Regions from separate parts of the Enterococcus sp. DIV0174 genome, predicted to be linked through region 2. Evidence: riboswitches for the same ligand, from Rfam matches in the RefSeq annotation. Region 2 holds a riboswitch; the other holds the start of a gene.

Region 1 (21,899 bases), 540 kb from region 2:
TAAGGAGGAAGTCAAATGCTTGAACAAAAAACAAAGTTGAAAGAGCTAGGTGCAGCAATCACGGCTAGTGAAATTCAACAGCAACCAGAATTATGGCAAGAAACCGTTACAATCATGAAGGAAAAAAAAGAAAAACTCAAAGAATTTTTTGAAAAAATGGATGAAGCAGCAGACGGAAAACGTATCCGAGTGATTTTCACTGGAGCGGGAACGTCTCAATATGTTGGAGATACAATTGTTCCTTATTTGAATGGACATGGTGAAACACAAAAGTTTATTTTCCAAAGTATTGGAACAACTGATATCGTTGCTGCACCACAAGATTATTTAATTCCAGACGAACCCACATTACTTGTATCGTTTGCACGCAGTGGGAATAGCCCTGAAAGTTTAGCGGCAGTTGAGCTCGCAAATCAAGTTGTTTCGACGATTTTTCATTTAACGATTACTTGTGCAGCAGAGGGAAGTTTGGCTAAAGCAGCAGAAAAAGATGCAAACAACTTTTTATTATTGATGCCTGAAAAATCAAATGATGCTGGTTTTGCAATGACTGGAAGTTTTACGTGCATGATGTTAAGTGCCTTACTGATTTTTGATCAAACACCGGATGAAACAAAGGAAAAATATGTAACCGTTTTATCAACGCTGGGTAAGGATATCTTAAACAGAGCAACTGAGATTAAGGAATTGATTTCGCCAGATTTTCAAAGAATTGTTTATCTAGGATCAGGTAGCTTAGCAGGTTTGGCAAGAGAAGCACAACTTAAAATTTTAGAATTAACTGCGGGAAAAGTCGCTACTAGTTTTGATTCTTCCATGGGTTTTCGTCATGGACCTAAATCATTTGTAAATGACGAAACGCTCGTCTTTGTATTTGTCAACAATCAGCCTTACACACGAACCTATGATTTAGATATTTTAGAAGAAATTCACGGAGATAAAATTGCGAAACAAGCGATTGCGATTGCTCAACCTGGAAAAATAAACTATTCTGGTCAAACTTTCCAAATCGAAGCAACTGAAATTCGTTTGCCTGATGGGTACCTATCTTTAGCGATGATCTTAGTTGCACAACTGATTGCATTGTTGACATCCATCAAAATCGGAAATACCCCAGATACTCCTTCACCAAGCGGAACCGTTAATCGTGTTGTTAAGGGAGTAACGATTCACGACTATCCAGGAATTTAAAGAAAAGAGGAGAAAATAAGTGAACTTGACAACAGAAAAACAAGCAGCAATGAATCGATTATCCACAGAAACCGGGAAAATCAGTGCATTAGCAATTGATCAACGTGGTGCACTGAAAAAAATGATGAATGCACTAGGAATGGATGCGACAGCAGAACAAATCAGCGAATTTAAAACCCTCGTTTCAAGTGAACTGACACCTTTTGCTTCTGCTATTTTGTTAGATCCAGAGTATGGCTTACCTGCGGCAAACGCTCGTGACGAACAAGCAGGCTTGTTATTAGCTTATGAAAAAACGGGGTATGATGCGACGAAACCAGGGCGTCTACCTGATTTGCTCGAAGATTGGTCTGCCTTACGTTTAAAAATAGCGCAAGCAGATGCTGTTAAATTCTTACTATATTATGACGTAGATGAAGACCCAGCAATCAATCATGTAAAACATGTTTTTGTCGAACGTTTAGGAAGTGAGTGCGCAGGAGAGGATCGTCCTTTTTACTTAGAATTGGTTTCTTATGATGCAACAATTACAGATAGTAATTCAATTGAATATGCGAAAATCAAACCCCATAAAGTCATTGAGATGATGAAAGAATTTTCACGGCCAAACTATAAAGTGGATGTATTAAAAGTCGAAGTGCCTGTCAATATGAATTACGTTGAGGGGTTTGCTACTAGCGAAACATGCTACACACAAGTTGAAGCACAAGAATTCTTTAAAGAGCAAAGTGAAGCAACGAATTTACCATTTATTTTCTTAAGTGCAGGAGTGTCAACGAAATTATTCCAAGAAACGTTGGTCTTTGCCCACAAATCTGGTTCGGACTTTAACGGTGTTCTTTGTGGCCGAGCAACTTGGAAAGACGGTGTAAAAGCCTATGTTGAGAGTGGTCGAGCAGGCGCAATTGATTGGTTGCAAACGACTGGTCGGGCAAACATCGAGGAATTAAATGAAGTTGTGGAACAAACAGCGACACCTTGGTATGAAAAAGCATAACAGTTTCATTTTAATTGAAGGAAAAGTAAGCGGTTTCGATTGCTTTTTATAGTAACATCACATATTTAAAAATAGAAGGGAACGAAGCAAAATGGCAATTATTGGCGTACGGATTGATGGCAGACTGATTCATGGACAAGTAGCGAATTTGTGGACAACAAAATTAAATATTACGCGAATCATGGTAGTGGACGACGAGGTAGCAACGAATGCAATCGAAAAAAGTGGTCTAAAGCTTGCTACACCAGCCGGGGTAAAGTTAAGCGTGTTACCAGTAGAAAAAGCAGCAACTAATATTTTAGCTGGAAAGTATGATTCGCAACGATTGCTGATTGTTGCAAAGAAGCCAGATCGTTTATTGAAGTTAGTTGAATTAGGCGTTCCTTTAACAGAAATCAATGTTGGCAATATGTCTCAAACAGATGAAACTCGATCGATTACTAAGTCAATCAATGTTGTAGAAGAAGATGTGTCCGTATTTAAGCAGTTGGCAGCCAAAGGTGTACACCTGATTGCCCAAATGGTCCCAAGTGACAAAGCCGAAGACTTTATGAGTCTGTTAACAAAATAGGAGGAATAATTCATGGATATTCAATGGTGGCAGATCTTATTATTATCATTATACGCAGGCTATCAAATTTTAGATGAGTTACAAATTTATTCGTCAATGAGTGCACCCGTGTTTGCAGGTTTATTTGCAGGTTTAGTGATGGGTGACTTGCAATCCGGTCTTATTATTGGTGGTAGTATGCAGTTAACAGTGTTAGGTGTTGGGACATTTGGTGGTGCCTCTAAGATTGACGCAAACTCAGGGACGATTTTAGCGACGGCATTCTCTATCTCGCTTGGAATGAATCCTGAGCAAGCGATTGCAGCAATTGCTGTGCCGGTAGCTAGTTTGATGATCCAATTAGATATTTTAGCTCGCTTTGCAAATACGTATTTTGCACATCGAATTGATCGACATGTTGAAACAATGAATTATAAAGCAATTGAACGAAACTTCTTGATGGGTGCCTTACCTTGGTCACTTTCTCGATTAGTTCCTGTCTTCTTAGCTTTGGCTTTTGGTGGCGGCTTAGTTGAAAATGTTGTTGGTGTGTTAAATGGTGACCTAAAATGGCTAGGTGATGGTTTGTCTGTAGCCGGAGCTGTTTTGCCAGCAGTTGGGTTTGCTATCTTATTACGTTATCTACCTGTTAAGAAACATTTTCCATATCTTGTTTTAGGTTTCACGATTACTGCATTGTTAGCAACACTTTTCTCAAACGTTCAATTACTTGGAACAAGTGTCGCAAGTGTAGTGAAAGAAATGCCAGGAACGTTTAACTCATTACCAATGTTAGCTGTTGCTTTGATTGGATTTGCATTAGCAGCAATTAGTTATAAAAATGGTCAGAACAATCACAATCAAAAACCAGTAGCAAGCGAGCAAGTAGAATCAGCTGAGGGGGAAATCGAAGATGACGAAATCTAATTATAAATTGACAAAGGAAGATTTTAAACAAATCAATCGAAGAAGCTTATTCACCTTTCAACTAGGTTGGAACTATGAACGGATGCAAGGTTCAGGTTATTTGTATACGATTTTACCTCAACTTCGTAAAATTTATGGTGATGATACACCTGAATTAAAAGAAATAATGAAAACGCATACGCAGTTTTTTAATACGTCAAACTTCTTTAATACGATTGTAACTGGTATCGACCTTGCAATTGAAGAGAAGGAAGGCATTGCAGCAAAACAAACCGTTTCTGGGATGAAAGCTGGGTTAATGGGACCTTTTGCCGCAATTGGTGACTCGATCTTCGCAGCACTTATTCCAACTATTTTTGGTGCATTGGCTGCGAACATGGCAATCAATGGAAATCCAGCGGGTGTTTTCATTTGGATCGCGGCTCAAATTGCAGTCATGGTCTTTCGTTGGAAGCAATTGGAGTTTGCCTATAAGGAAGGAATTTCCTTGGTAACAACAATGCAATCGCGGCTCACTGCGTTAACTGATGCAGCAACTTTACTCGGTGTCTTCATGGTGGGCGCTTTAGTAGCAACGATGGTCAATGTAAAATTTTCTTGGGCACCAAGCATTGGTGATGTGACGTTAAACATGCAAAATAATATTGATATGATTTTACCTAAGCTTTTACCAGCAGCAATCGTTGGTGGTGTGTATTGGATGTTAGGTAAGAAAAATATGACATCTACACGCGCTATCTTTATTGTTTTGATTGTCTGTGTTGCGTTATCAGCCCTTGGTGTGATTTCAAAATAATGGGGTGTAAGAAATGAGTCAAGAGTTAGTTTTGATTAGTCATGGTCAATTATGTGAAGCCTTGAAAAAAAGTACAGAAATGATTATGGGACCACAAACAGCAATTCATACGGTGTCGTTGTTAGAATCAGATGGAGTAGAAGACTTTAAAGAAAAATTTTTACAAGTCACAGATGAATTAGACTCCTATGTTGTCTTTTGTGACTTAATGGGAGGGACGCCCTGCAATGTCATCTCTCGTATGATTATGGAAGGCGCAGCGATTGAACTTTATGCAGGGATGAATATGCCAATGGTGATTGAGTTTATCAATGGGACATTGCTTGATACACCTGTTGATTTTATTACTTCCGGTCAGCAAAATATCGTTTCTGTTAATCAAATGATTGCACTGACGAATGAAGAAGAGGATGAATAAAATTATACATCATGAAAAAGAGTGGCTGATCGAAGGATCAGCCACTCTTTTTCTTGTTGAAAGTAAAATGCTTGAAATAAAAATTTTAGTTACGGTTTTGTTTACCAGCATTTCGTTTTTTTGATGAATTATTTCTTTGTTGTGTATTGACTTGTTTAGGTGCTTTTTTCGTTTCAGCAGGTGTGACGTCTTTTCGAGGTGTCACGACTTGCTTGGGCGGATTTTGTTTCAATTCTTCAGCCACTTGAGCTTTTAAACGAGGCTTCATCAAAACGTTCGTAATGAATGTTTGAATACAACTAAAGATACCACCAACTACCCAGTACAGCGTAACGCCGGCTGGTGCACTAATTGACATAAAGACAATCATTGCTGGTGAAACAATCAGCATCGTACGCATGGTTTTCTTTTGCTCTTCGGGAATACCAATCGTTGAGATATATCCTTGAAGCAAATAAGCAATACCAGCGATAGCAACTAACACTAAACTTGGTGAGCCAAGATCGATTCCGTAAAAGCTTGATTCGCGGATTCCTTCAGTATAACGGGCAGTAAAGTAAAGTGCTGAGAAGATAGGCATTTGGATTAGCAAGGGTAAGCAACCAATTCCACCAGTCATACTCATCCCATTATCTTTATATACTTGTTGCATCTCTGCTTGTGCAGCGACTTGTTCTTCACGAGTCGTAGCAGCTTTTAACTTTTCTTGTGCAGCTGATACTTGTGGTTTTAACGCTTGCATTTTTTCTGATTGGATCATTGTTTTTTTCGATTGGCTAATACCTAAAGGCAGGATTACTAACCGAACGATAATAGTCAAAACAATAACGGCCCAGCCATAAGACCAATTAAAATTTTCTACTAAATAGGTAATTGCTTGCCCCATCGGATGAACAAGAACTCGATAGACAAAACCTGATGTGTCAGGATTTCCATGCGAGTCAGTTCGAACACAACCGGATAAAAAAAGTAGGACAGTAACTAGTCCAGATCCCAATAACCAATTTTTCCATTTATTCATAAAATACTTCCTCTTCCATAATTTTTACACAAAATTAACTATACTAAAAAAAATTTCATAATTCAATCAACTTCATAGAAAAGTCATAGAAATGTTCGGAAACTGTCCCCAGAATACACAGAAAAAATAAAGAGGAAAATCAGAAACCTGTTTTTTCCTTTTTCATGAAGTTCTTAGTAGATGACGTCAAAACTTGTTCGGTTATCCATCCACGGATTGTCTTGTAAATCGAGATAGGTCACTCGACCAGCAGGACTGGGTGAATCTTTGATCTCTTTAATGAAGCTTTCTACTTGTTCATCCTCGCCTGCGGCCTCTATTGTAACGGAACCATCTTCTTCATTTTTTACTGTTCCATAAATTCCTAAACGATCTGCAACCATTTTTGTTGTGTAACGAAAACCAACACCTTGGACGCGACCTTGGACATTCATTTTGACTTTACGCATAAGTTGTCACCCGCTTTCATTTTCTTATCTTTATGATAACTATTTTTTATGAGAGAAACAAGTTACAGCCTTGAATACATGCTATAATCAAGTGAGGTGAAAAAGGTGAAAGAAATTCAATCCGCAAAAAATCCACGAATCAAAGAATTGAAAAAATTGCATAAGAAAAAATATCGCGAAGAAAATCGCGCTTATCTTTTAGAAGGTTTTCACTTGATTGAAGAGGCAGTGGCTGCAAATGCTGTCATCAAAGAAATTTATGTTACCCAAAAAGGTCAAAGAGAATGGCAAACTTGGCTAGAGAAACTAGCTGAGATTGAATTATTTTTCGTAACAGATGAAGTCATGCAAGCCTTATCTGATTTACCAACACCACAGGGAATCCTTGCTGTTGTAGCACGTGAAGCAATGGAACCACCAGTTTTTTCGGGTGGCTGGTTGTTGCTAGATAATGTCCAAGATCCCGGAAATGTGGGGACGATGATTCGAACAGCTGACGCTTTTGGCTTAGCAGGCGTGTTGCTTGGCCAGGGAACAGCTGATTTATACAGTACGAAAGTGTTAAGAAGTATGCAAGGCAGTAATTATCATTTGCCTGTTATCCAGATGGACTTATCACTTGCTGTTCAGCAACTAAAAGAGCAGGGGATTATGATTTATGGAACAGAGTTGAATGAAGCAGCAACTGCGTTGAATGAAGTAGAAAAACCGGCTAATTTTGCCATTATTATGGGAAATGAAGGACAGGGAGTTAGCCAAGAATTATTGAACTTCACAGATAAAAATATCTATATACCAATGAGTGGAAATGCTGAATCATTGAACGTAGGTGTGGCGACAGGTATCTTGTTGTACCACTTTGCAGTTTAGTTAAGGAACTATTAAGCTTTCTTATTTTACTGCTCAGTAGCTAGAATCTTATCGTTTCAGGTGATATACTATGGTCAATTTCAGAAATAACGAAAATCAAAAGGTGGCAGATTGAAAATATGACAGAAAAATGGCGTGAAGACGAAGAATACATGTCTTATGTAGCAGATCTTTTGGAAACAGATGCAGTGAAAAAATTAGCCGACTACACGCAACATGTCCACTCAACACGATTGGAACATTCCATTAGTGTTTCTTATTATAGTTATTTATTAGCGAAAAAATGGGGCGGGGATGCTAAGGCAACAGCAAGAGCTGGGCTTTTACATGATCTGTTTTATTACGACTGGCGAACGACTAAATTTGATGAAGGTTCACATGCGTATGTACACCCAAGAATTGCTGTGAAAAATGCAGAAAAAATCACGGAACTATCTGATTTAGAACGTGATATTATCTTGAAACATATGTGGGGAGCAACCATTGCACCACCCAAATATAAAGAAAGCTACATTGTGACATTTGTTGATAAGTATTGTGCAGTGAAAGAAGCTGCTCAACCAATGACTAGTAGCATGCGTCAAAAATGGCAACATTATTTTGGAAAAGAACAATCTATTTAAGACAAAAAGCATAGGGCAGCGATCGTAATTGATCGTTGTCTTTTTTTCTATCGAAAGAGCAAGAAAACAGCGAATAATCTGTTTTTCTGCTCTCTTTTTGATTGCCTTAATGGAATAATCATTTTGTATATGAATAACGATTAAGAAAAATAAAATAATAACTATGATTTGCAATACAAAAAAAGAAAGCGGTCAAAAAATCCCGTGTGTAAACGCTAACAATTGTTGGCACATAACGGTTTATATATTTTTTTTTGATAGTTAAGTAAAAAGTTTGAAAGAAACAAGTTTTTTATTTTTTTATAATTAAGTATGGTTGGAGGCCAGTTCAATCAAATCACAAAAAGACAAGAAAGGAGTAGCATATGAGAAATATTTTAAAAATGATGAGTGTTCTACTGCTATTTTTTTGTGTAATAGGGATTACAAATGAAATAAATGCAATAGAGCAGAACTATGACTCAAATGGACAAGCGAGTTTTTATGGTAAATATGAGTACGAGAATAAAAATGATTCAAATAATTCTGGATCTGATTGGGTAGCAGGATCTAATAATTATTTATCAACTGGCCAAGTCATATTACCAAGTACAGGAGATTATACTTATCCAGCTTTTACGCATGTGGGGGTTATTCTGTTAATCGGAGTAAGCATTTTTATTTTTATGAAAAAGAGAAAAGGGGAATTTGATAGATGAAAAAGATGGTTAAATTGATGTCAACTACTTTGCTATTCAGTTTGATGGCACACTCGATTCAAGTGGCTGCAGAGGAAACATTTCCAAAAGAATACAACTCAGAAGGAATTATTACTTTTGAAGCAGGGGACGAAGAGGTAACACCCCCAGTCGATCCGGAAAATCCAGATCCAACAGATCCTGTAGATCCAGTGGATCCTCCAGGACCAGGAACAGGTGGGGCATTATCGATTGATTATGGTTCAAAATTTAAATTTGGTGTACAAAAAATCTCTACAGCAGATAAAGTGTATTACGCAGCACCAGATGAAATGACAGATGGTTCTAAAAAACCGACTTATGTCCAAGTTACCGATAAAAGAGGGACATTGGCAGGATGGAAGCTAAGCCTTTCTCAACCAGAACAATTCAAAACAGCATCAGGTGAAGAGTTAGTTGGCGCACAATTAGCATTTACAAAGGGACAAGCTGCTTCTTTAGTGGATGAAAAATATACACCAACAACTGTGAACGCTGATTTAATATTGACACCTGGAGCAAGTAATACGCTTGCAATCAATGCGAAAGAAGGAACTGGCGTTGGAACATGGGTTTATCGTTTTGGTGCCAATGAAGAAGAAAACAAAGACGCTGTTCAACTTTCAGTACCAGGGAAATCGGTCAAATTAGCACAACAATATTCAACAAAATTAGTATGGTCTTTGGAAAATACACCAAATAACTAAGTTTGAGGAGGAGAGTATCAATGAAAAAGCAACTCATCGGTCTGTTAGCTTTTAGCACTTTAGGACTGTTAGCGACATCTATCGAAGGATATGCAGCAGAGAACAAACAGTATGACTCAACTGGACTCGTAGAATTTATTCCTAATTTAGATCCAACTGTTCCAGTTGATCCAGAAAATCCAGATCCAGAAAAACCAGTAAACCCAATTGATCCAACAGATCCAAATGGGCCAAATCCAGGAACACAAGGACCATTGTCAATTGACTATGCTTCTAGTTTAGATTTTGGTAAAAATCGTATCTCCAATAAAGATCAAGTTTACTTTGCCAGAGCACAAGCTTATCAAGGTGACCAAAAAGATACGGCGAACTTTGTTCAGATTTCTGACAATCGCGGAACAAACGGTGGTTGGACGTTGACAGTTAAACAAGAGACTCAATTAACTTCGACAACACAAACATTGAATAATGTTTTAACGGGTGCACAAATTACTTTAAATGATCCAACAGTGAATAGTAATGCACAAAACGTAGTATCTCCTGATGCAAAAGATAATATTGCTTTAGTACCTGGACAGGAGTCTGTTGTGACAACAGCCAAAGCAGAAGCTGGTGCTGGAACTTGGGCAACCTATTGGGGAGCTGTAGAAGAAGTTGAAGAAGTTGATGAAAATGGTGATGCACAAAAGGTAAATGTTACAAAGGCTATCCAATTAGCTGTACCTGGTTCAACGCCTAAAGATGCGGTTAAATACCAAACAAAATTAGTTTGGACGTTAACGGATGTTCCAGGAATTTAGAGATTAGGGGGAAAGAGATATGTTCAAAGGAAAAATAGTTACGCTAATGTTAAGCGGCATATTAGCGACCAATATCTCTCCTATTGCCAATACATTTAGTTCAGACTCTATTACAAACAGTTCTGAAACCACTCAAAATGAATTGCCTGATACAGACATTTCAGAACGATTAAACACGGATATTTCTGATCAGCAAACAGAAACGAGCGACATTCCGACAGCTGATTCAACCCGTGAGACACTTTCTTCAAGTGAAAATGGGAATGAAAGTACTACAGAATCAAGTGATACTACAAAGAAAACGTCTAAAGTAGAAGAAAAAAATGAGGGCAATGCGCTAATCACTACAAGAGAAGCAGCTATTGACGGTGTAGAAGTATCCAGTTGGAGTACATTTGTTCAAGCTATTAGAGACGAAGCAGTCACTAAGATTATTTTGACAGGTGATTTTGACAATCCCAGTAATACAGATACATCTTTAACCAACTATTCGAGAAAAAATGACTTAGAAATAGATGGTAGAGGTCATCGAGTGGATTTCAAAAGTACATCTATTCAGCTGGGTTCGCCAACAGGATCAGGGAATTTTCATATGCATGATATCGTGCTTAATCAACGTTACGGTGGAGCAAATAGTGAAGACATTGTGGGCACTCGTTTAAATTACACTAATGGCGGGAAATGGCGATATCGTTTTGGCAATATTACAACGGAACCCGATGTCCAAAGGCTGGCAAGAGCCTCTTATTCTGAAGTAACCGTATATGGAAAAATGGACATCGATACACGTGCGGAAAACTTCTATTTAGGTAGTTTGAAAATGGAAGATGGTACCAATTACAAAGGGAATGTAAATTATTACAATTTCTCGATTTTTTGGTATAACGTTGCTGCTGCAGATACATCCACAGGTGCAAGCAAAGAATTTACGATTGGAAAAAATTGTCGTGTCGATTTAACACAAAGTCAGACAACGGGTACGACTTATCCAGCAGTTTATTCATATTATCAAGCATTGACGGTGGGAGAAAATAGTACATTTAATGTAAATATGCCCGGAAATGCTGTTCGATTTGATATGGATGGTGCAGGAATGACTATAAAAGCAGGGGCAATCGTTAACTTAACTAGTAAACAAAATTCTGGTTCAGTTGTAGCTTATAGTAATGACAATAATTATTTGATTGTTGAACCAGGGGCTTACTTTTACACGATTGGTGTAAGTAATCAGCCACTGATTAATTTGTCTGCCAATGGACTAGGTACGGGAAATGTTAGAAGACAAAATAACAAGTTTATTTTGAATAGTCCTGCTCAATACGACATTCGTAATTTAAGAGATGGCTACACAGCAGTTCAAGTTGCTATGGGAAATTATACGGATAATCTTTTTCAGATTGTCGATTCTGATATTGATTTGTGGAAGTTAGCTACCCAACCTCTAGGCCCCTCAGATGAAACATATACAAAAGTAGCTCAATTTTCAGTAACCGGTAATGGCTCAAATGAACAAATTAGTGCTACCACCTCGGGATTGAATTCTTTTTCTCAAAAAAATTATCGTAGAATCTCAGGAATGAACCAAAACCCTGTCGTTGAGTGGGTTCCTGTTACAGATGCAGATAAAACAATTAAAGCCAGAGTGATTATCGGTTATGTGCCAGATAATAATGGATTAAATGCTGACGGAGAAGTTAGCTATATTCCTGTTTATGCTTCCAAAAATCAAGCAAATGTGACAATTACTGATACCCACGGGAAAGTAACGAAAGATTTATTGACAGATGAAAATGGCTATGCAAGTTATCAATCAGAATCATTTAATCTTGCAGGAAAAGATATGCAGGCAACAGCGCAAAGAGGTCCATGGATTTCGGAAGAAGCATCAAAATATCTTGTAATTGATGTTACACCTCCAGAACCAGCCATTATCGATAGCGGTGAAACCTTATCACCTTTGGTCAAAGAGCTATCAGGAACTGGTGAAGCTGGGGCAATCGTTACGATAACACTAAATGGTGAAAGGCAAACCAATACTACGAATGTTTCTAGTGAAGGAAAATGGACGTTGTCCCTTTCAAATCTAAGTTTAAAGAAAGATGATGTACTACAAATCTTTTTACAGGATACAAGTGGCAAAATAACACAAATTCCGGATCCACCAAAAACGAATACTGAAGTTGGGAACATTCAGCCTGCAGAAGAATATGCTTACCGCGATGCTGTCTTTAAAGCTGCAACAAAAATAGTTGTCATAGGAACCTTAGAACTGAAGGCTGTACCTGAAACATTTGATTTTGGTACGCAAAAAGTTAGCAGTATCCGAACAAAATATACACCCAATGTAATTGGAAACTTAATTGTTTCTGATACGCGGGGAGCTGAAAAAAATCCTTGGCGAATTACGTTGAAAGAAAAATCTCCTTTAGTTTCGGACCATAATAGCTTAGCGGGACAATTTTATTACACGAATGATGTGGAAACAATCAATATTACTAGTGAATCAATTCCCGTTGAAGAAGGTAAGCTAACAGAAGATGGCGAAACAAATTTATCAGACGGTTGGAATGATACAGAGGGACTCAGTCTGAAAATACCGATAGAAAAACAATTGTTAGGGACTTATAAAGGAACTTTAGAATGGGCGCTTGAAGATGTCCCATAATCAAAAGAATGGAGCAAATAAAATGAAAAAATCAACTAAATTATTTATGTCAACAATTATCCTAGGCGCACTAACTGTACCAGTAACTACTTTTGCAGCTGACGGTGGCGTTTATACTTCAAACGGTGTGGTAGAATTCGTACCAAATGAAGACCCAACCGATCCAGTTGACCCTACGGATCCAACAGGTCCAGTAAATCCAATCGATCCAACGGATCCAGATGGACCAAATCCTGGAACAAATGGTCCACTATCAATTGACTATGCTTCAAGTTTAGATTTTGGTGTACAAAAAATCACTTCGAAAGACCAAACTTACTTTGCTGCATCACAAAAGTATAAAACCTTAGATGCAGAGGGTAATCCATCAACTGAAGTGAAAGAGGGCCCCAATTATGTTCAAGTGACTGATAATCGTGGGACAGAGGCTGGCTGGTCATTGAAAGTGAATCAAGAAGGTCAATTTACATCTACTTCAGGAAAAGAACTAACTGGTGCAACAATTAGTTTCAAAAATGGGCGTGTAGTGACAGCATCTGATTCAGGTAAACCAGTTGGACCAGAAACAATCGTTTTAAATGCAGATGGTTCACAATCTGATGTTATGGCAGCCAGTGTAGGAAACGGTGCTGGAACGTACCTTTACACTTGGGGAACTGCTACAACAGCTAGTGAAAGCATTGAACTAAGTGTCCCAGGTTCAACAACAAAATATGCTGAAAAATATTCAACTAAGTTAACATGGACACTGACTGACGTACCAGGAAATTAATGCCTTGAGAGACGAGAAATCATTCTCGTCTCTTATCTATTGGTAAGGAGTGGTTTGATTGAAACGAAAACAAATACTATTCACAATTGCACTAGTTATTTTAAGTGTTTTTGCTAGCAGTAAAACGATAGCTGCCAGTGAATTCAATTTCGCGGTTACGCCGATAACACCTGCAAATCAAATTGACAAGGAAAAAACTTATTTTGATATCCAGCTCGAACCAAATCAACAAGAAAAGTTAAACGTTAATTTGCGAAATGATACGGATAAAGAAGTTAAAATTGATGTTTCACTAAATAGTGCTACGACTAATTCAAATGTAGTAGTTGAATATGGAAAAAATGAGATAAAAAAAGATAGTAGCCTAACATTTAATCTGGAAGATTATGTGGACTATCCAGAAACAGTTACCTTGAAACCTCATAGTAATCAAACCGTTACCTTCCAAGTTACGATGCCAAATGAAACATTTGATGGCGTACTGGCTAGTGGGATTACATTTAAAGAAGTTCAAGATGAAGAGAAACAAAAGGAAAAAGATGAGCAAGGATTATCAATCAAAAATGAGTATTCTTATGTTGTAGCTTTACTGATGCGCCAAAACTTAAATGAAGTGGCACCTAATTTAATTCTTCATGAGGTTGAGCCTGGGCAAATCAATGCTAGAAATGTCATTTTAGCGAATATCCAAAATGATCAAAAAACGTATATCAACCAAGTGAGTATTCAAACCAAAATTACAAAAAAAGGTCGCTCAGAAGTTTTATACCGTGAAGATAAAGAAGATTTACAGATTGCACCAAACAGCAACTTTTCTTTTCCTACTTCTCTAGGTGGTGCTGCCTTGGAACCAGGTGAGTATAATCTAAAAATGACTGTATTTGGAAATGAAAATGAGTCAGGAAAGTTTACTAGAGAAAAAGAGAACACGACTGTTAACTACACCAACTATTGGGAATTTGAAAAAGATTTTACAATTGCTGGTGATGTTGCTCAGAAGTTAAATGCGAAGGATGTCACAATCAAAAAAGATAATACTAAACTTTATATCCTGATAGGAATCATTTTCTTGTTATTGATGTTGTTGCTGATACTTTGGTTGATTTGGAGAAAGAAAAAACATGAGGAAGAACAAACTTAAAATCATTATCAATTTACTTTTTATTATGGGTGTATGTTTGATTTCTTTTCCTATTATTAAAAATACAATTACAATCGTAAAAATTCAAAAGACAAAAGTAGTAACAAAGGAAGAACTGCCAGTAGTAAACCCGAATGAACGAATCGTTTTACCGACAATTGAAAGTTATCTAACAGCATCTTCCAAAAATCTTGGAACAGCTATCGGAGAACTAAACATTCCCAGCCAGAAAATAAAAATACCTATTTTTGCTGGTTTAAACAATCAACAAATGTTATTTGGTGTAGGGGCTATGTATCCAGAGCGTAATGTTCTAAAGGATAACTTGGTACTTTTGGGTCATCATTTAAGCATGACGGAGCTACTATTGGGCAATATTCAAAATTTACAAGTCAATGACAAAATCACTGTGACCTATCTAACGAACAAGATACAATATCGAGTAATTAAAAAGGAAACAGTCAATGAAACGAATCTTAGTGTTTTAGAAAGTACGAACATACCTCAGTTAACACTCATTACTTGTGATAAGCCTGAGCTTACTGATAAACGAATTGTAGTGACTGCAAAACTAGTTGATCGGGAAGAACAAGAAACTTTACAGAATACTAAGAATAATGTGACACCAAATAAAAAAATATTACAAAGGAGTATCGTGAAATATAGCTTAATACCTCTTTTCATAATGTTCACTGCATTAGGTATAGGTAGCTATGTGATTTGGCGATACGTATAAAATGATGAATCAGTATAAAAATATTTTATTGTGGAGTTCTATTATTCTCTCCCTTTTAAAAGCAACAAGTGTAGTATATGGAGAAGAAAATCAGCATCCTATTTATGACCCAACAAACCCTAATCAACAAGTCCAACCACTGGAAAATACACATGAAAATGAAGCCGTTGTTTCAATCGAAGATAGTTCTGAAACAGTATCTGAAACACAAGAGAGTAGTAAGGAATCGAAAGAAATACAAAAATCTTCTGCTACAACTTCAGTAACAAATGAAAAGGCTCAAAAGAAACCAACTAAGAAAATTTATTTAACGAAAGAACTATTTAATGTCAACAAAGATGTTATACAAAATGGTGGTCTTGATGGTGACGACCCAGACCCCGATAATCTATTTTATTTCCAATTGATTGATGAATTAGTGGGAACAGCAATATATGGAAGAAAGAGCTGATTACTAATGAATTATGAGTTTTTTTTGAGCAAAGAGGACTATCGCAGTTATTCCTTACTTAAATATTTGGAAGAAAGCTCAAATTTGTCAGAATCAATACTGAAAATCCAAGAGGAATTATCATTATCAACTTTCCTTTTGAAAAAAACGATTGAAAACTTAAATGATGATCTTGATGAGCTAGGTATAAGTGAACATTTAAAGATTCTTGCGACAGGTACAGAAGTTTCTTTAGAGATTGATGGCCATTACTCTAGTGGTTTTTTATTGTCAAATTATATCAAACGATCCATTTATTTAGATTTATTGATTGAATTTTTTCGAGAAGATTACACTACCCTTGAAGTTTTTGCAGATGAGCACCATATCAGTTATTCTTCAGCGTATACTATCTTGCAAGAGCTAAAAAAAGTGTTGAAGAAGCATCAGATTTTTTTTGATAAAAAAAAATTATACGGAAATCGAAGGAATATTGTCATTTTCTATTATCAATTATTTCTGGTTACAGATATTTCTTATACGAAAGTTTATCCGGGAGATGTCATCGATCAAACAAATCAATTTATTTTTTTATTAAGTAATGAATATTCTTTGTCTGTTTATGAAAAGAAAAAATTATTTCATTATCTATCTGTCAATTTATTAGCAGAGAAGTCAAAAGAGTTAGAGATTTGTAAAAACATTATCCATTTTTTCTCTGAAGAAGACGTTACAAAAATAAAAAAGTTATTAAAAATATCTTCAACTACTTTTGGCTATCTAGTTCTGATTTGGCTTTATCTGAATGATAAAGTAGATCGAACGTATATCGAAAACAATAAAGACGAGGGTATCGAACAGTTAAATGATCACTTTATCCAAAAAATTGAAGAACGATTTAAGCCGCTTCAAGAAGAAAATACTTGGGAAATTCGTAGAGAACTAAGTAAAATTCATTTTAATATTCTGTATTATCCTATCAATAAATTTGATGAATTTACTATTAATATTTATTTTTTTAGGCAAAATTATCCGGAGTTCTACTTCTATTTGTTAGATTATGTCAAGTTATTAACGGAAGAGTACAAAGAATTATCTCGAGATAAAATTTTTCTGTTTTTTAGTTACTTGATGTTAGTAATCAATTATATACCGATCAAATTGATTTCTGATCCGGTAAAAGTCGGTATCGATTTTTCTTACGGATCTGCTTATAACCAATTTATCAAGGAAAACTTAGGTTTATATATCAATCTAAATGTAGAGGTCGTTGATGATGAACAATCAGCTTATACAGATGTAGTTATTACCAACATGAATAATTTGTATGGGGAAAGTTCTCCACAAGTTGTCGTCTGGTTAAATCCACCTCGCCCCGTCGATTGGGGGAATCTTACCAAGATTTTGTTGAAAATCCAAGAGGAAAAATATAAGAATAGTCAAAACAACTAATACTCGTACAAGTATTGTTACCAAAAAAAGACTTTTAGCTATTGATCAGTAGCCAAACATCGAAAAATGTTTTTTAGCCAAAAAGATGGAACAGAACGCAAGCACGTTTTGTCCATCTTTTTTATTGTCTGAAGTTTGAGTATGGAAGAGAAAAGAGTCGATGTGTTCAAAATGTGGAAAGCGTCTGAAACCTGTCGAAGGAATCTGGATATGTTTCTTTGAAGAGGAACACATCACAAGCAATGATTGACGAAAAAGCGAAATTGGTGTTTACTTACAGATGACCATTTAAGCAAGTACATAGATCAATACCATTAAAGGGGGTGATGATGAGATGCACACTAACGTATCTTATTTAAAAGAGTTGGGTTTGAACAAGTAACGACATGCTTTGTTGAAACAACTTTTTTCTTCAAAGTATGACTTTTGAAAGAAGAAAGGACTCTTAAAATGAAACAAACAATCCAACCATATCAATATTATTTTATTCAACGTGAAGTAGAACAATTACTTAATGCTTATTCTTCTGTGAACGATCCGAAAACGGTTCAAACAGTTCAAGCATTAGCAACTGAAAAAATTCATTCTGTCATTCAGGAAGAATTACCTGAGATCACCGATTTTTTAGCAATCGTAATGAATGTCACGCTAACACGAGCAAAAGCGGAGCGTGCGTTGGAAGAACTGAAATCCTATGTCATACCTTTTGAGCAACCTTCGAAGCAACAAGTTGACAAAATTTTTCGGAAAGTGAAAAAGCTGAAACAACCAACCTGGTCAGCATATGATCTTAGAGAACACACTTATGTAGGGTTCAACGATCCGGGAAGTCAAAGAAAGTATTTGCTTTACTATGAAGAAGGAAAACTCCAAGGAGATTACGGCAGTCTATCACCAACCATTACAAAAGGAATTTGTGCTATTTGCCAGAAAACATCGAATGTTTCACTCTTTCTTTCAACGACAAAGTCTGGTTCAGACGGTACCTATACAAAAAAAGGCAATTATATTTGTCACGATAGCGATATGTGTAATCATCAATTGGTACAACTTGAGCCATTTTATGAATTTGTTCACCGCGTGAAAAAAGAACGATAGTTGATTGTCATTTTCAGAAAATCATGCTATATTTTTAAATGAAGTGAATAGGTGATGGTGTTCGCCTTTAAACGTTTATCAATAAACTAATGACGCCTACTAAAAAACGGGATAAGTGTCCTCTTTTTTAGTAGGTGTCTTTTTTTTAGGAGGAGTTTTAATGGAAAAACAAACAACAAATGTGTTAAGAATAGGAGGCTATATGCTGAAGTGGCTACTGATTACGGCCATTTTAGGAGTGGTAATGGGAAGCCTTTCAGCATTTTTCTTAAACAGTTTAACGTTTGTAACTAATTTGCGCTTGACCCATACGTGGCTATTATTTCTTTTACCCGTAAGTGGTGCTATTTTTGCTTATTTATATACAAATTATGGTGGGAATTCAAGTCGTGGAAATAATTTAGTTATCGATCAAGGTAATGGTGGGGAAGAAAGAGTTCCGCTACGATTGATTCCATTGACTTTATTTGGAACAATCACGACTCACTTATTTGGTGGATCAGTTGGTCGTGAAGGAACGGCTGTTCAAATGGGGGGCGCATTAGCAGATAACTTATCACGTGTATTTAAACTGAATCAGTTAGAGCGAGAAATCTTGATTATCAGTGGAATCAGTGCAGGATTTAGTTCTGTTTTTGGCACACCTTTGGCAGGAACCTTGTTTGGCTTAGAGGTTTTAGCAATTGGGAAAGTTCGGACAGAGGCTTTATTTCCAAGCTTTTTTGCAGCTATTTTTGCAAATCTCATGGCAGAAAGTTTTGGAATTGTTCACGTCCATTATCCAATGGGAGAAATTCCTGCGTGGAGTGGTAGTTTATTTGGTAAATTGATGTTGGCAGGAATTGTCTTTGGTCTTTGTGGCTGGGTATTTAGTCGTTCAATCGTCTTTTTGAAAAAAGTCTATGCTAATTGGTTTACGAATCCTGTTTTACGAAACTTTATGGGTGGAGCAATTGTTGTTTTGGTAGCTGTTGTCTTGCAAACACAACGTTATCTTGGCTTAAGCTTACCTTTACTGCAAGATGCTTTTAATGGTAATGCGCACCCCTTTGATTTTTTAGGAAAACTGGGTTTTACTATTTTATCTTTGGGCGCTGGATTCCAAGGTGGGGAAGTAACACCCCTGTTTGAAATTGGTGCAACATTAGGTGCAAGTTTGGCACCAATCTTACATGTCTCTGTTCCATTTTTAGCTGGACTTGGTTTCATTGGTGTGTTTTCTGGTGCGACGAATACACCAATAGCTTGCTTTATTATGGGAGTTGAATTGTTTGGTAGTGAAGCAGCCGTGTATTTCTTTTTGATTTGTCTAGTTAGCTTTATGTGTTCTGGCAACAATGGTATTTATTCTGCACAACAGGTTAGTATAAAAAAGGGAATCTTTTTTACACCTGTTCTTGAATCATTCCGCAATAAAAGGAAATAAAAAAGCAAGTCGAGGTCAGTTCGGACTTCGACTTGCTTTTTGTTTTGTGGATATTTTTTGTTGAGTAATTAAGGTTTGGAGCTACAACCCTTTATTCACGGTGTTCCCAAAACAACTCCTCAAGATAGCTTGCAACCACTTCGAAATATGAAAAGCTATTTTGAGTGTCTGCTCACTATCTAGTCGGAGCTAACCGTTTTGCGCCACAACCTAATACACGGTGTTCCCAAAACAACTCCTCAAGATAGCTTGCAACCACTTCAAAATATGAAAAGCTATTTTGAGTGTCTGCTCACTATCTAGTCGGAGCTAATCGTTTTGCGCCACAACCTAATTAAACAGTGTTACCAACACCAGCAACAAATCAAAAGCGAAAATCAACGAACACATAATGAGATGGCGCTTTTTATTCAGCATCAAGATTGCAATGTATTCTCTTAGAAAAGCATTTGGCAGATAATATAAAGCTGTCTTTGAACCAATTCCGTTTGCTTTGAGTTGTGCTTGTCGCGCATAAAGTCCTGCACGAAAAATATGATAGTTATTTGAACTGAAGATTGCTTGGTAAGGGCCTTTCATTAAACGATCCATGATTTCCTTAGAAAAACGCATATTTTCTAAAGTAGTCGTTGAATTTGTTTCAACAATAATCTGTTCTTCCGGAATGCCTTTTTTCAACGCGTAATTCTTCATTGCAACAGCTTCAGGCAACTTCTCGTCAGCTCCTTGTCCGCCAGACATCAATAATTTTGGTGGATTAAGTGTTGCTCGCTCTTGCGCTCGATAAAAGGCAATTGCTTTATCAATTCGTTGACCAAGTAAAGGTGATACTTTTTCACCACCCAAAAGTCCAGCACCTAAAACGATGATGAAATCTTGGTTGAACCGTGGACGATTGAATTGATATAGAACAGAAATCGTCAAGAAATTATAAAATACGACAAACAAGTAGAATAAAATCATGGGTACAACACTGAACAAAACGTTTGCCCACTGTGGCAGATATTGAAGTAAGAAAAGTTCAGTTAACAAAAAGATGGTTAAGAAAACACCAAGCAATAATGTCAACAAATTCGCTAGTGAATGTGATTCTTTTTTTAATACCACGATGCCATTCCAAAATAAAACGACAATCAATATATATAATCCAAACAACAGGATTAAAAGAAGGGGAATAGCAATCAGTGCAAGCAATCCACCAATGAAAACATTCTCTGTTTCAAACAAAAGCATGACTAAGTAAATACCGAAGCTGATCAGAAATAAATTAAACAACCACCCATTCAGTAGTCGCCTTTTCTCCGTAAAATAAAAAAAGGCAAAGACACTAAAAAAGAATAAGGGAATCATAAAAAAGAGTGAGTGATAGGAAATTTCTAATACAATCAAGTAAGTCAGTAATACACCAAAGGACCATGTACTACCATAGAAAAAAAGTGCAGGATCTTTTTGTTTTTTCCGCCAATAATAAATACCAACAATGCCTAAAAAATAGAGAGCCATAAAAGCTAGATCTCTGGTTAAATTCATAAGTTCAACTCCTTTTTCATTCATTAAGTATAACGAAATTTCTCTAAAAAAGCTTTTAATAAAACTAAAAAATTGAAAGAAAATGAGCGAAATAAAAAAGCGTGAGAGCCGTTGTCGTGTGACAAACGTTTCTCACGCTTAATGAATTGTAGATTACTTTACTTAGGATTAAAAAAGATTTGTAAAGAATTCAGCGACATGTCGCCAACCAAGAACGAAAATATTCGCTTTTTCAACTTTAGCAGTTGTGATGATATCAGTTGCAGGTGCATCTTTTTCATCTAAATAGCCAAGTTTGTCATCTGCTAAAGTGATTGTAGCAGTACCGACTTTTGTTCCTTTGTCTGCAGGTGCTTGAATTTTTTGATCGGTTAATGAATCTTTTGCAAGTGTAGGTGTAATGGTTAACTTTCCTGTATCCATGTCATTACGAACCCAAACTTTAACTGGTGACTTAAGTGCGACTGGAACAGTTTGTTCTTTACCATCAAGAACATCGATTGTTTTCATGTCTGGAATACTTGCGCCAGCTTTACCTAATTCTTTTTCTGACCAGTTGTCATAGCAGTAGTCCATTAAGTTTG
Region 2 (9,618 bases):
AACAATTGTTGTTGCCCTTGTGAGAGGCCTCCACCATTATCACTTGTGACGATGGAATCATAGCCATTAGGAAGCGTCAGAATAAAGTGATGACACTGAGCGATTTTAGCTGCTTGGATAATTTCTTCTCGTGTTGCATCCATTTTTCCATATGCGATATTTTCAGCAATCGTACCTTCAAATAACCAAGTATTTTGTAGGACCATTCCAAATAAGGAGCGAAGATTTTCTCTTGGAAGATCAGTGGTTGGAATGCCATCGAATTCGATTTGGCCAGATTCGATGTCGTAAAATCGCATAAGTAGATTGACTAGCGTTGTTTTGCCTGCGCCGGTTGGTCCAACAATGGCAATCTTTTGGTTTGCTTTCGCATCAAAGTCAACTTTTTTCATCAATGTTTTGTCGGGGGAGTAGCCAAAGCGAACATCCTTGAATCGGATATTTCCAGCAGGATGTTGAATGGTTGTTCGACTTGTATCTGCTTGTTCTTCTTCATGATCCAAAATATAGAAAATCCGTTCAATCGAAGCCATGGCAGCTTGAATCGAGTTAATGACGTAAGAAGCTGTTGAAATTGGTTCGGAAATTTGATTGATATATTGTAGATATGCTTGCAAGAAACCAATCGTGATTCCGCCACTTAATACGGTCATTGCACCAAATATCGCACTAAAAATAAAAGCTGATTGGTTAATAACACGGGATAAAGGGTAGATAGCAAAGTTCAAGAATTGAGCACGTTTAAATACAGTATAATGTTCATCAATTGTTTGACTGATAGCCTCTGTTTGTTGATTTTCTTGGTTAAAGGTTTTTGAAACAATGACACCAGAAAGATATTCTTCCATTTCATTGTTGATACTACCAAGTTTCACCTGTGCTTTATCGGCCACTTCTTTATTGATCACTGAAAATTTGTGTGTTACCAGTCCGCTAAGAACCAATAAACCAATCACTAAGATTGACATTTTACTGTCGATGTAAATCAACATGATTCCCGCAAAAAGAATGGTAACGACGGATGTGAATAGTTGGTTAATACCGGTCAATAATACTTGAGAAAGCTGATTCAAGCCTGTAGTCGTCCGACTAATTAGATCGCCAACTTGATGATTATCAAAAAAGGACATCGGTAATTTTTTGATTTTTTTCGTAATTAGTTTTCGAGTATTCAAAGTAAGTCGTTCACTCAATGTCGCCATTGCTCGTTCTTGCACGTAGGAAAGTCCACTACTGATTAGCGAAAACAGAATTAACAGTAAGACAGTTGGAAGCAATTGTTCTGTGAGTAAGTCAAGTGTTACTGGCAAAGATTCTTTCAATTGAATGACCGCGACGATTTTATCAATTCCTAGCGCCATCATGAAGGTCATTGCAACCACTAAAATATTTCCAACCAAACTACAAAACATCAATAGATAAAAATATTTATGTTCAAAACGATGTAATTTCCAAAAGCGATACATCAGATGTTTTTTATTCGGCATCATGTTGTTCTGTTTCATATTATCACTCCTTCATTCCTTGCGAAGCTGCAATTTCTTGATAAATTTTGTTGGTACATAACAATTCTTGATGTGTGCCTTCACCAGCAATCTTGCCATTTTCCATGAGGATGATGTGATCGGCATGGGCGATTGTACTCAAGCGTTGGGCAATGATTACTAATGTTTTGTTCGACAGTTCTTTTGTGAGAGCTTCTCGCAAAGCGGCATCTGTTTGATAATCTAAAGCAGAAAAACTGTCATCAAAAACATACATTGAAGCGGGCTTGATTAACGCTCGCGCGATACAAATTCGTTGTTTTTGTCCACCAGAGTAGTTACTGCCTCCCTGTGCAGTGAATGACTCATATTTATCGGGTAAAGTATCTACAAATGATTTTAACTGAGAAATTTTTGCTGCTTGGTCAATTTCAGCTGGTGTGGCATCTGCTTTTCCCATTAAAAGATTTGATTTAATTGTTCCTTTGAATAAAAATGCTTTTTGTGGAACATAAGCAACCTGTTTACGAATACTGCTTTGTGTCAAAGCAGTCGTTGGGACATCATTCAATTTGATTTCACCACTTGTAGGGTCATTGATTCGTAAAAGAAGCTTCATTAACGTGCTTTTTCCAGAACCAGTTGCGCCAACGATAGCGGTTGTTTTTCCAGCTGGGATTGTAAATGAAATTTTTTCAATCACTGGATTGCTTTCTTTTCCGTACGCAAAAGAAACGTTTTGATAGCTTGCAGCACTAGCATCTCTGATTTGAAAAGAAAACGGCTCAGGGTCACTGATTGACGGTTCAAAATCCATCACTTCTTCCAGTCGTTTCAATGAAGCAACGGAACGAGGGATGACCACAAAAACCATTGCTGCAAGCATAAGGTATGAGAGTGCCAAAAGCGCATATTCCGTAATTGCTGCGATGTTTCCAATTTGGATGGTCTGATTGCCCACGAGGTAACCACCGACCCAAAGAATGGATGCATAGACAACACCCATAATCAGAAAAGCGGTAGGAGTGATAAAAGCAAAAATTTTATTCACTTGAATCATTTGATTCGCGTAGTTGGTAAATGATTCATTCGTTTTCATTTCTTCATGGTCCTGATTGTTGAATGCACGAATCATGTTGATTCCAGTAAAAAACTCTCTTAGTTTAGTAGTGATTCGATCCATTTTTGGTTGAATACTTAATGCAATGGGTGTTCCTTTTTTCAGTAAAAACAATAATACGACCAAATAAAAGAGGATAGCTACCAGTGGAATCCACAACAAGTTTGGCGCATTGAGATACGTCATGGTCAAAGCAAAAACAGCAATGATTGGAGCAGGTAGGATCAATTGGCAAAACATCACAATCATTTGTTGCACATTGTCCACATCGTTCGTCATACGAGTGAGCAGAGTGCTAGAACCAATTTTATCAATATCAGAAATGCTTAGTTCCTGAAATTTTTGGAAAAACGATTTTCTGATTTGGCGACCGAAACGTCCGCCAAGAATTCCTGACAGATAGCTACCAATCACGGCGGCAATCGTACCTAAAACCGTAACGATAATCATTTGAATGGCAATAAGCTTGATTGCGTCAAGATCATTTTTTAAAATGCCAAGATTGATTAGCCGTGCTACTAGCATAGGCACGCCTAAGATTCCGATGATTTGTAAAACAATGAAACTGCTAGTCAGAGCAACAATGCCCTTATTTTGCAACAAGAAATTTTTTAGTACTTTCATAAGTCATGCCTCCTTAGTTTTGACAATAATGGAGTATACAGGTTAAAGTAGCTTTAAGGTCAAGGAGGTTTTAAAAAAATGAATAAAACATTTTCTATTGGTGAAGCTGCGAAATTTTTGAACTTGCCAACATCTACGATTCGTTATTGGGATTCCATTGGTTTGCTAACGAATTCCCGAAATGAAGCCAATGATTATCGGACATTTACCTATGATGATTTATTTGCATTGTATGATGTCAAATTCATTCGAAGTTTGGGTTTATCAATCAAAGATGTTCAAGGCATTTATCGAAAATCAGAAAAAGAAGTTTATGAAGTTCTGGAGCAGACAGAAAAACGTTTGGCAGAAGAAATTGAAAGATTAAAAGGCGAAATGGCACAAATCGAGCAACGAAAACGACATCTTTCATCCACTGGGTTTGATTTGACTGGAACACATGATTTGAAAATCGACTTTACGAAAATGGTTCGTGCTGATTTAGATGAAAACTTTACTGCACGGAAATATTTAGAAAAAAATTGTAACTCAGGGATTATTTGGCAACAAAAAGGTCAATCGCTAGAATATGTTTTTTGTATCGGCACATCTTTTGAAGACGAAATTGAAGAAGAAATCCTTTGGGAATACAACCCAGCGTTTGATTATCAACCAGTAATCATTGAAGTAGATCCTGCAGATAACGACCGAAATAATCTTCAAGAGGTCGTTCGTACGTTAACAGCTAAGGGTTATGATATTCAGCAAGTTATTGGCGAGTTTCTCGTAAGAAAACAATATGAGCACACTTCTGATAAGGAGTATTATTTATCTTGGATTGAAATCAAGAACAAAGGGAAACAAAACAAATAGTAGACAATTCGATAAGTCTGTCTAAAAGTAAGATTCGTAAATTTGCCTTATTCGTTGTAGGATAAAAGAAACAAATGAGTTATGATGAAGAAGGGATAAGATGGCTAAACGTAAGCAAGGAGCTGAAAAAACTGTTGATATTTGGGGACGAAGCCCTTTACAACTGTACGAAAAAATTGGAACCCCTATCAAAAGGGCAACAACAAGTATGAATCGTTCAAGTAATGGCGAATTAATCCATGATTACTTTGTCGTATTTACTGATAGAAAACCGGATGTACGTGGCTACCGAGAATTGTTGCAAGCAGCTGAATGGATCAACTACGGCACAAAAATCTATCGAATCAGCACGACTAATTCTTTCGCAACAATTGAAAAATTAGTTGCAGAAACATTTGATATTCAAATCAAGACAGATTTCTTTGTTTCTAATTCAACCGTTAATCCGAGATTCATCAATTAGTGTGACTGTTACTATGAGAATTGGACTGATAAGAAATTGTTACTGTTTTTATAAGTGAGGAGCGTGTTTGTAATGAAAAAGAAGATTTGTTTTGTCTTAGCGGTAGACGGTGGATTGTCTTATTCCGCACTCCCTATAGGCTTAAGAAATCAGCAACATTTAAAAGAGTTCTTTTCTAAAGACTATGATGTTTCGCTGAATTACCTTCGAGATAAAGAGCAGGTAGACTATCTGATTGTACCGAGACAGTTAGCACCATTCATCAATGAAAAAAAGCTACCAATTATTGAAGTGCCATCAAATCTCTTTGTAATCAAAGATTATCAAGGAATAAAAGCAATCATCGATTACTATTTTAAGCTGGAAAATGAATGATAGAAGTGTTTCTAGTTGAAACAATTATCTAAACGTGCTAACGTTATGTGTGAGGGATGGTGCTCCCTCCTAAACGCTGAGTAAATCAGCTGATGGCGCCTATTGTAAACTAATTACTTGTCCAAGAGTGTATTTGTTGTACTCTGTTTTTAAGTAGTTGCTTTACAATAGGCGTTTTTTTGTTGCATTTTTGTAAAAACTAGGAGGAAAAAAAGATGACAGTAGTAATTGAACAAGTAAAAGCAAGAGAAATTTTTGATTCACGCGGAAATCCAACGGTGGAAGCTGACGTGATTTTATCTGACGGAACATTAGGCAGAGCCGAAGTGCCAAGCGGCGCCTCTACTGGTGATCGTGAAGCCGTGGAATTACGTGATGGCGGTACTCGTTTATTAGGAAAAGGAGTTAGTAAAGCTGTTGCTAATGTCAATGGAGAAATCAATGATGCATTGAAGGAAACTTCACCTTTTGACCAAGCAAAAATTGATAAAATGATGATTGATTTAGACGGAACACCAAACAAAGGACGACTTGGAGCAAACGCGATTCTTGGTGTTTCAATGGCGGTTGCTCGCGCAGCGGCACAAAGTAAAAAAGTTCCATTGTATCGTTATCTTGGTGGCGTTGATTTAGAGCTCCCTCAACCATTTTTCAATGTAATCAACGGAGGTGTTCATGCAGATTCTGGTATTGATGTGCAAGAATTTTTGATTACGCCCATTCAACGAACAACTTTCCGTGATGGCGTAGAAAAAATTGCTAACATTTACCATACATTAAAAAATATTTTAGCAAAAGACGGCTACGAAACAGCTGTCGGAGATGAAGGTGGCTTCGCACCAAAACTAGGAAGTACAGAAGCTGCGATTGAAATGCTTTATCGTGCAATTGAAGAAGCAGGTTACGAACCAAAAACGGAAATTGGTATCGCACTTGATCCAGCTTCCAGTGAATTCTATGAAGATGAAACAAAAAAATATCATTTTGAAGGAAAAGAATTAAGTTCTGATGAAATGCTTGCTTATTACCAAAATTTAGTTAAAAAATATCCAGCAATCATTTCTATTGAAGACGGATTTTCAGAGCATGATTGGGACGGATTCAAAAAAATGACGGATGAAATGGGTCAAACCATTCAACTAATTGGTGATGATATCTTTGTAACTAATCCAACGATTTTTGCTGAAGGAATTGCCAAAGGTGTTGCCAACTCGATTTTAATTAAACTAAATCAAATTGGAACAGTGTCAGAGTCCATTGAAGCCATCAAAATGGCACGAAAAAATGGCTACACAACGATGATTTCTCATCGTTCTGGTGAAACAGGAGACACATTTATTGCCGATTTTGCAGTTGCGATGAATGCTGGTCAAATTAAAACTGGTTCGATGGCACGCAGTGAACGTGTTGAAAAATACAATCAATTTTTACGTATCGAAGAAGAGCTAGAAGGCTACGGCGCACTTGCACAGTTTCCTAAAGTCCAATAAAAAACAAAGAATTAGCTAAATTTAATTAAAAAAGGGGTTCAAGCGAGAGAAAGTTCACTTGAACCTCTTTTTTCTTTTTTCAGCTATTATGTGAGCAGCAAACACGCTTGATTCGTTGAAAATGCTAACTAAAAGCAAAAGAAAGTCTGAGATAGAAAAAGAAAGAACAAATCGTATTGACAGCGCTTTCTCTAAATGGTAATTTATTTGTATAGTAAATTGAATAAGCAAAGAATAATAGGATTGTTATTATTAAGTTAAGCAAGACCTGACCAGTTTCGACTGGTTAGGTCTTTTTTTGTGTAATTCTATCTGAGGATAGTTGGTAATAGAATTACTAGTTGCTAAAACGAAATTTTAGTAACAAGTAGCTTAAAGAAAGGAGCATTTTGATTATAGCAACTCGCTATCACTAAAAAAGAATGTATTAAGAAGTACATTGTTAAAACGTTCGTTGGAATTTTTTGACATGTGCTTAAAAATGGAAGGGGATAGAAATGAAAAAGTGGTTGAAAGTAGTAGGAATGATTGGATTGATGTTTTCTTTATCAGCTTGTCAAGAAACAAACTCCGCAACAAGTACTGAAAAAGAGGCAAATAAAGCGCCAGATCAAGTAGAAATTTATTTAGCAAGACATGGCAAAACTATGCTGAACACAACGGATCGCTCGCAAGGCTGGATCGATGCACCGTTAACACCGGCAGGCATCGCTGTTGCAGAAGACTTGGGGAGGGGATTAGCAGATGTAGATTTTGATGCAGTTTATTCTAGTGATAGCGGACGAGCAGTCGAAACAGCAACCTTAGTATTGAAAAATAATGGACAAGAAAAGCTTTTAGATACATTACACACTGACAAACGATTACGTGAATTCAACTTTGGTACCTATGAAGGAATTCCCAATCCTGAAATGTGGAGCGAAATTGCCAAAGAACAAGGAAAAACGTTAGAAGAGTGGCAAAATGAAATGGATGAAGAAGGATTCGTCAAAACAATCCAAGGTTTTGCAGACACTTTACATGAATTAGATGAAAAGAAACTTGAAGAATTAGGAAAAGAGCATGATGTCGCTGCTGATGAAGTGAGTTGGCGAGCAGAGGATTATCAAACAGTTATTGACCGTGTTTCGAGTGCAGTAGCTGACATTGTTAAAACAGCTGAGGAAAAAGGGCAAGATAAAATCTTAATCACTTCACACGGTATGACAATTGCTTCATTTGTCGCATCAATTGATGAATCGGCAGAAGTTCCGCCAACTGGCTTAAAAAATGCCAGCGTTTGTAAAATTATTTATCAAGATGGTAAGTATACAGTGGAATCAGTTAATGATTTATCTTACTTAGAAAAAGGTGCAAAAGATAAATAGTCTGCAGATGAAAAGTAACTTGCTCAAAAAAGTTGTGGCTCCAAGCGTTCTGCTTCGAAAAAATAATGAACAACTGACAAAAATAGCTTTCCATATTTTTGGACAGTTATGAATTATTTCGAGAAGTTGCTTGGGGAACACTGTGGATGAGGTTGTGGCTCCAAGCGGTCAGCTCCGGAAAACTAAAAAATAACTTTTGATTTTTCACAAGCAAATGGTATGACAGATAAATTCGTTCGTACTATTCTGGAACTGTGGGGGGAATTTTATTTTTTATACAAGGAAGGAGATTTATCGTGAGTAAAAGAAAAGTTATCATCGTAGGTGCATCACATGGCGGACATCAATCTATTTTAGAATTATTATCTAGATATGGTGAAGATGTGGAGATTACGTTATTTGAGGCTGGAGATTATATTTCGTTTATGTCGTGTGGAATGGAACTTTATTTAGAGGACCAAGTAACGGATGTAAATGATGTCAGAAACTTTCGACCAGAAAACTTTCCAGAAGAAAATGTACACATTTTGAATAATCATTTAGTAAAAGCAATCAATGCAGATCAAAAGACAGTGACTGTCACCAATATACTGGAAGATCAGACTACTGATTATGCATATGATAAATTGATTTTAAGTTCTGGTGTCACACCAAATTCGCTTCCAGTTCCAGGTGCCGATTTAGAAAATGTTTATTTGATGCGTGGGTATAACTGGGCAACGAAAATCAAAGAAAAGCTCAATGATCCTGATGTTAAACATGTAGCAGTTATTGGTGCTGGATATATTGGTATTGAAGCAGCCGAAGCTTTTTGTAAAGCTGGGAAAGAAGTAATCCTTTTAGATATGATAGACCGTCCATTAGGCACTTATCTGGACCAAGAAATGACAGATATTTTAGCAGAGCATTTAACAGAAAAAGGAATCCAAGTCATGACCGGCGCAAAAATTGAAGCATTTTTAGGCAAAGGAAATGTTTCCGCTATTCAAGTAAACGGTGAAGAAATCCCAACTGATTTGATCATTCAAGCAGCAGGAGTAAAAGCCAATACTGAATGGTTAGAAGGAACCGTTGACTTAGATCAACGTGGTTGGATTGTAACGAATGAATACCTTCAAACCAATCTTCCAGATGTGTATGCCGTTGGTGATGCAACACTTGCTTATTCGATTCCGGCACGTGCCAAAATGCCAATTGCTTTGGCGACAGTTGCCAGAAGAGAAGCACGTTATGTTGTGCAACATTTATTTGAAAGCATTCCAAGCCAACCTTTTGGCGGAGTAGTTGGTTCATCCGCATTGAGTGTATTTGACTATCATTTTGCTGCAAGTGGTTTGAATAGTTTTACAGCGGGTAAAGCAGGAGTAACAATTGCCTCTGCTTACTTTGAAGATACTTTACGACCAAAATATGTACCAGAAAAATTTGGAAATACGAGAGTTTCTGTTCAACTATTTTTCGATCCAACGACCCATCAAATTTTGGGTGGAGCTGTGTTATCAACTTATGATATTACTGCTCAAGGAAATGTGTTAGCTTTAGCAATCCAACAAAAATTAACACTAGAAGATTTAGCTGAGGCAGACTTTTTCTTCCAACCAGGATTTGACCGTCAATGGAGTCTGTTGAACCTAGCAGCACAACATGCTTTAGCTGAAAAAGAATTTATTGAATAAAGCGAAAATTGAATCAACCTCCAAAAGTAGTCAAATGGACAGGCTTTTGGAGGTTGATTTTTTCATTTACAATCAAATGATAGCCAGTATAGTGAAAAGCTTATTGTTTTCCAACTATTTTCGTTGCAAACAAGGTTTCATGCTATACTAAAGAAAAGTGTTCCTTG

Evidence for each region. A riboswitch is a leader RNA that binds a small molecule or an ion and turns the genes downstream of it on or off. The one in region 2 is predicted to bind fluoride.
Region 1: another riboswitch for fluoride. It lies ahead of IGJ93_RS03745 (voltage-gated chloride channel family protein); the one in region 2 lies ahead of eno (phosphopyruvate hydratase).

What each region holds. Positions count from the first base shown of each region.
Region 1 covers NZ_CP172881.1:725,922-747,820, forward strand. Annotated here, with positions in the region: gene IGJ93_RS03640 (GntR family transcriptional regulator) at 1-3, shown strand, start outside; gene IGJ93_RS03645 (SIS domain-containing protein) at 16-1,191, shown strand; gene lacD (tagatose-bisphosphate aldolase) at 1,217-2,188, shown strand; gene IGJ93_RS03655 (PTS system mannose/fructose/N-acetylgalactosamine-transporter subunit IIB) at 2,280-2,759, shown strand; gene IGJ93_RS03660 (PTS mannose/fructose/sorbose/N-acetylgalactosamine transporter subunit IIC) at 2,772-3,665, shown strand; gene IGJ93_RS03665 (PTS system mannose/fructose/sorbose family transporter subunit IID) at 3,652-4,461, shown strand; gene IGJ93_RS03670 (PTS sugar transporter subunit IIA) at 4,475-4,879, shown strand; gene yidC (membrane protein insertase YidC) at 4,965-5,900, opposite strand; gene IGJ93_RS03680 (acylphosphatase) at 6,074-6,349, opposite strand; gene IGJ93_RS03685 (TrmH family RNA methyltransferase) at 6,455-7,219, shown strand; gene IGJ93_RS03690 (HD domain-containing protein) at 7,339-7,842, shown strand; gene IGJ93_RS03695 (LPXTG cell wall anchor domain-containing protein) at 8,208-8,540, shown strand; gene IGJ93_RS03700 (WxL domain-containing protein) at 8,537-9,265, shown strand; gene IGJ93_RS03705 (WxL domain-containing protein) at 9,286-10,065, shown strand; gene IGJ93_RS03710 (pectate lyase-like adhesive domain-containing protein) at 10,085-12,730, shown strand; gene IGJ93_RS03715 (WxL domain-containing protein) at 12,753-13,502, shown strand; gene IGJ93_RS03720 (DUF916 and DUF3324 domain-containing protein) at 13,561-14,643, shown strand; gene IGJ93_RS03725 (class A sortase) at 14,624-15,379, shown strand; gene IGJ93_RS03730 (hypothetical protein) at 15,381-15,830, shown strand; gene IGJ93_RS03735 (helix-turn-helix domain-containing protein) at 15,837-17,261, shown strand; gene IGJ93_RS03740 (FusB/FusC family EF-G-binding protein) at 17,712-18,359, shown strand; fluoride riboswitch at 18,401-18,465, shown strand; gene IGJ93_RS03745 (voltage-gated chloride channel family protein) at 18,520-19,785, shown strand; gene IGJ93_RS03750 (YdcF family protein) at 20,116-21,315, opposite strand; gene IGJ93_RS03755 (serine hydrolase) at 21,484-21,899, opposite strand, start outside.
Region 2 covers NZ_CP172881.1:1,268,229-1,277,846, forward strand. Annotated here, with positions in the region: gene IGJ93_RS06115 (ABC transporter ATP-binding protein) at 1-1,505, opposite strand, end outside; gene IGJ93_RS06120 (ABC transporter ATP-binding protein) at 1,510-3,228, opposite strand; gene IGJ93_RS06125 (MerR family transcriptional regulator) at 3,307-4,080, shown strand; gene IGJ93_RS06130 (hypothetical protein) at 4,181-4,543, shown strand; gene IGJ93_RS06135 (hypothetical protein) at 4,616-4,918, shown strand; fluoride riboswitch at 4,962-5,027, shown strand; gene eno (phosphopyruvate hydratase) at 5,134-6,408, shown strand; gene IGJ93_RS06145 (histidine phosphatase family protein) at 6,906-7,775, shown strand; gene IGJ93_RS06150 (FAD-dependent oxidoreductase) at 8,072-9,451, shown strand.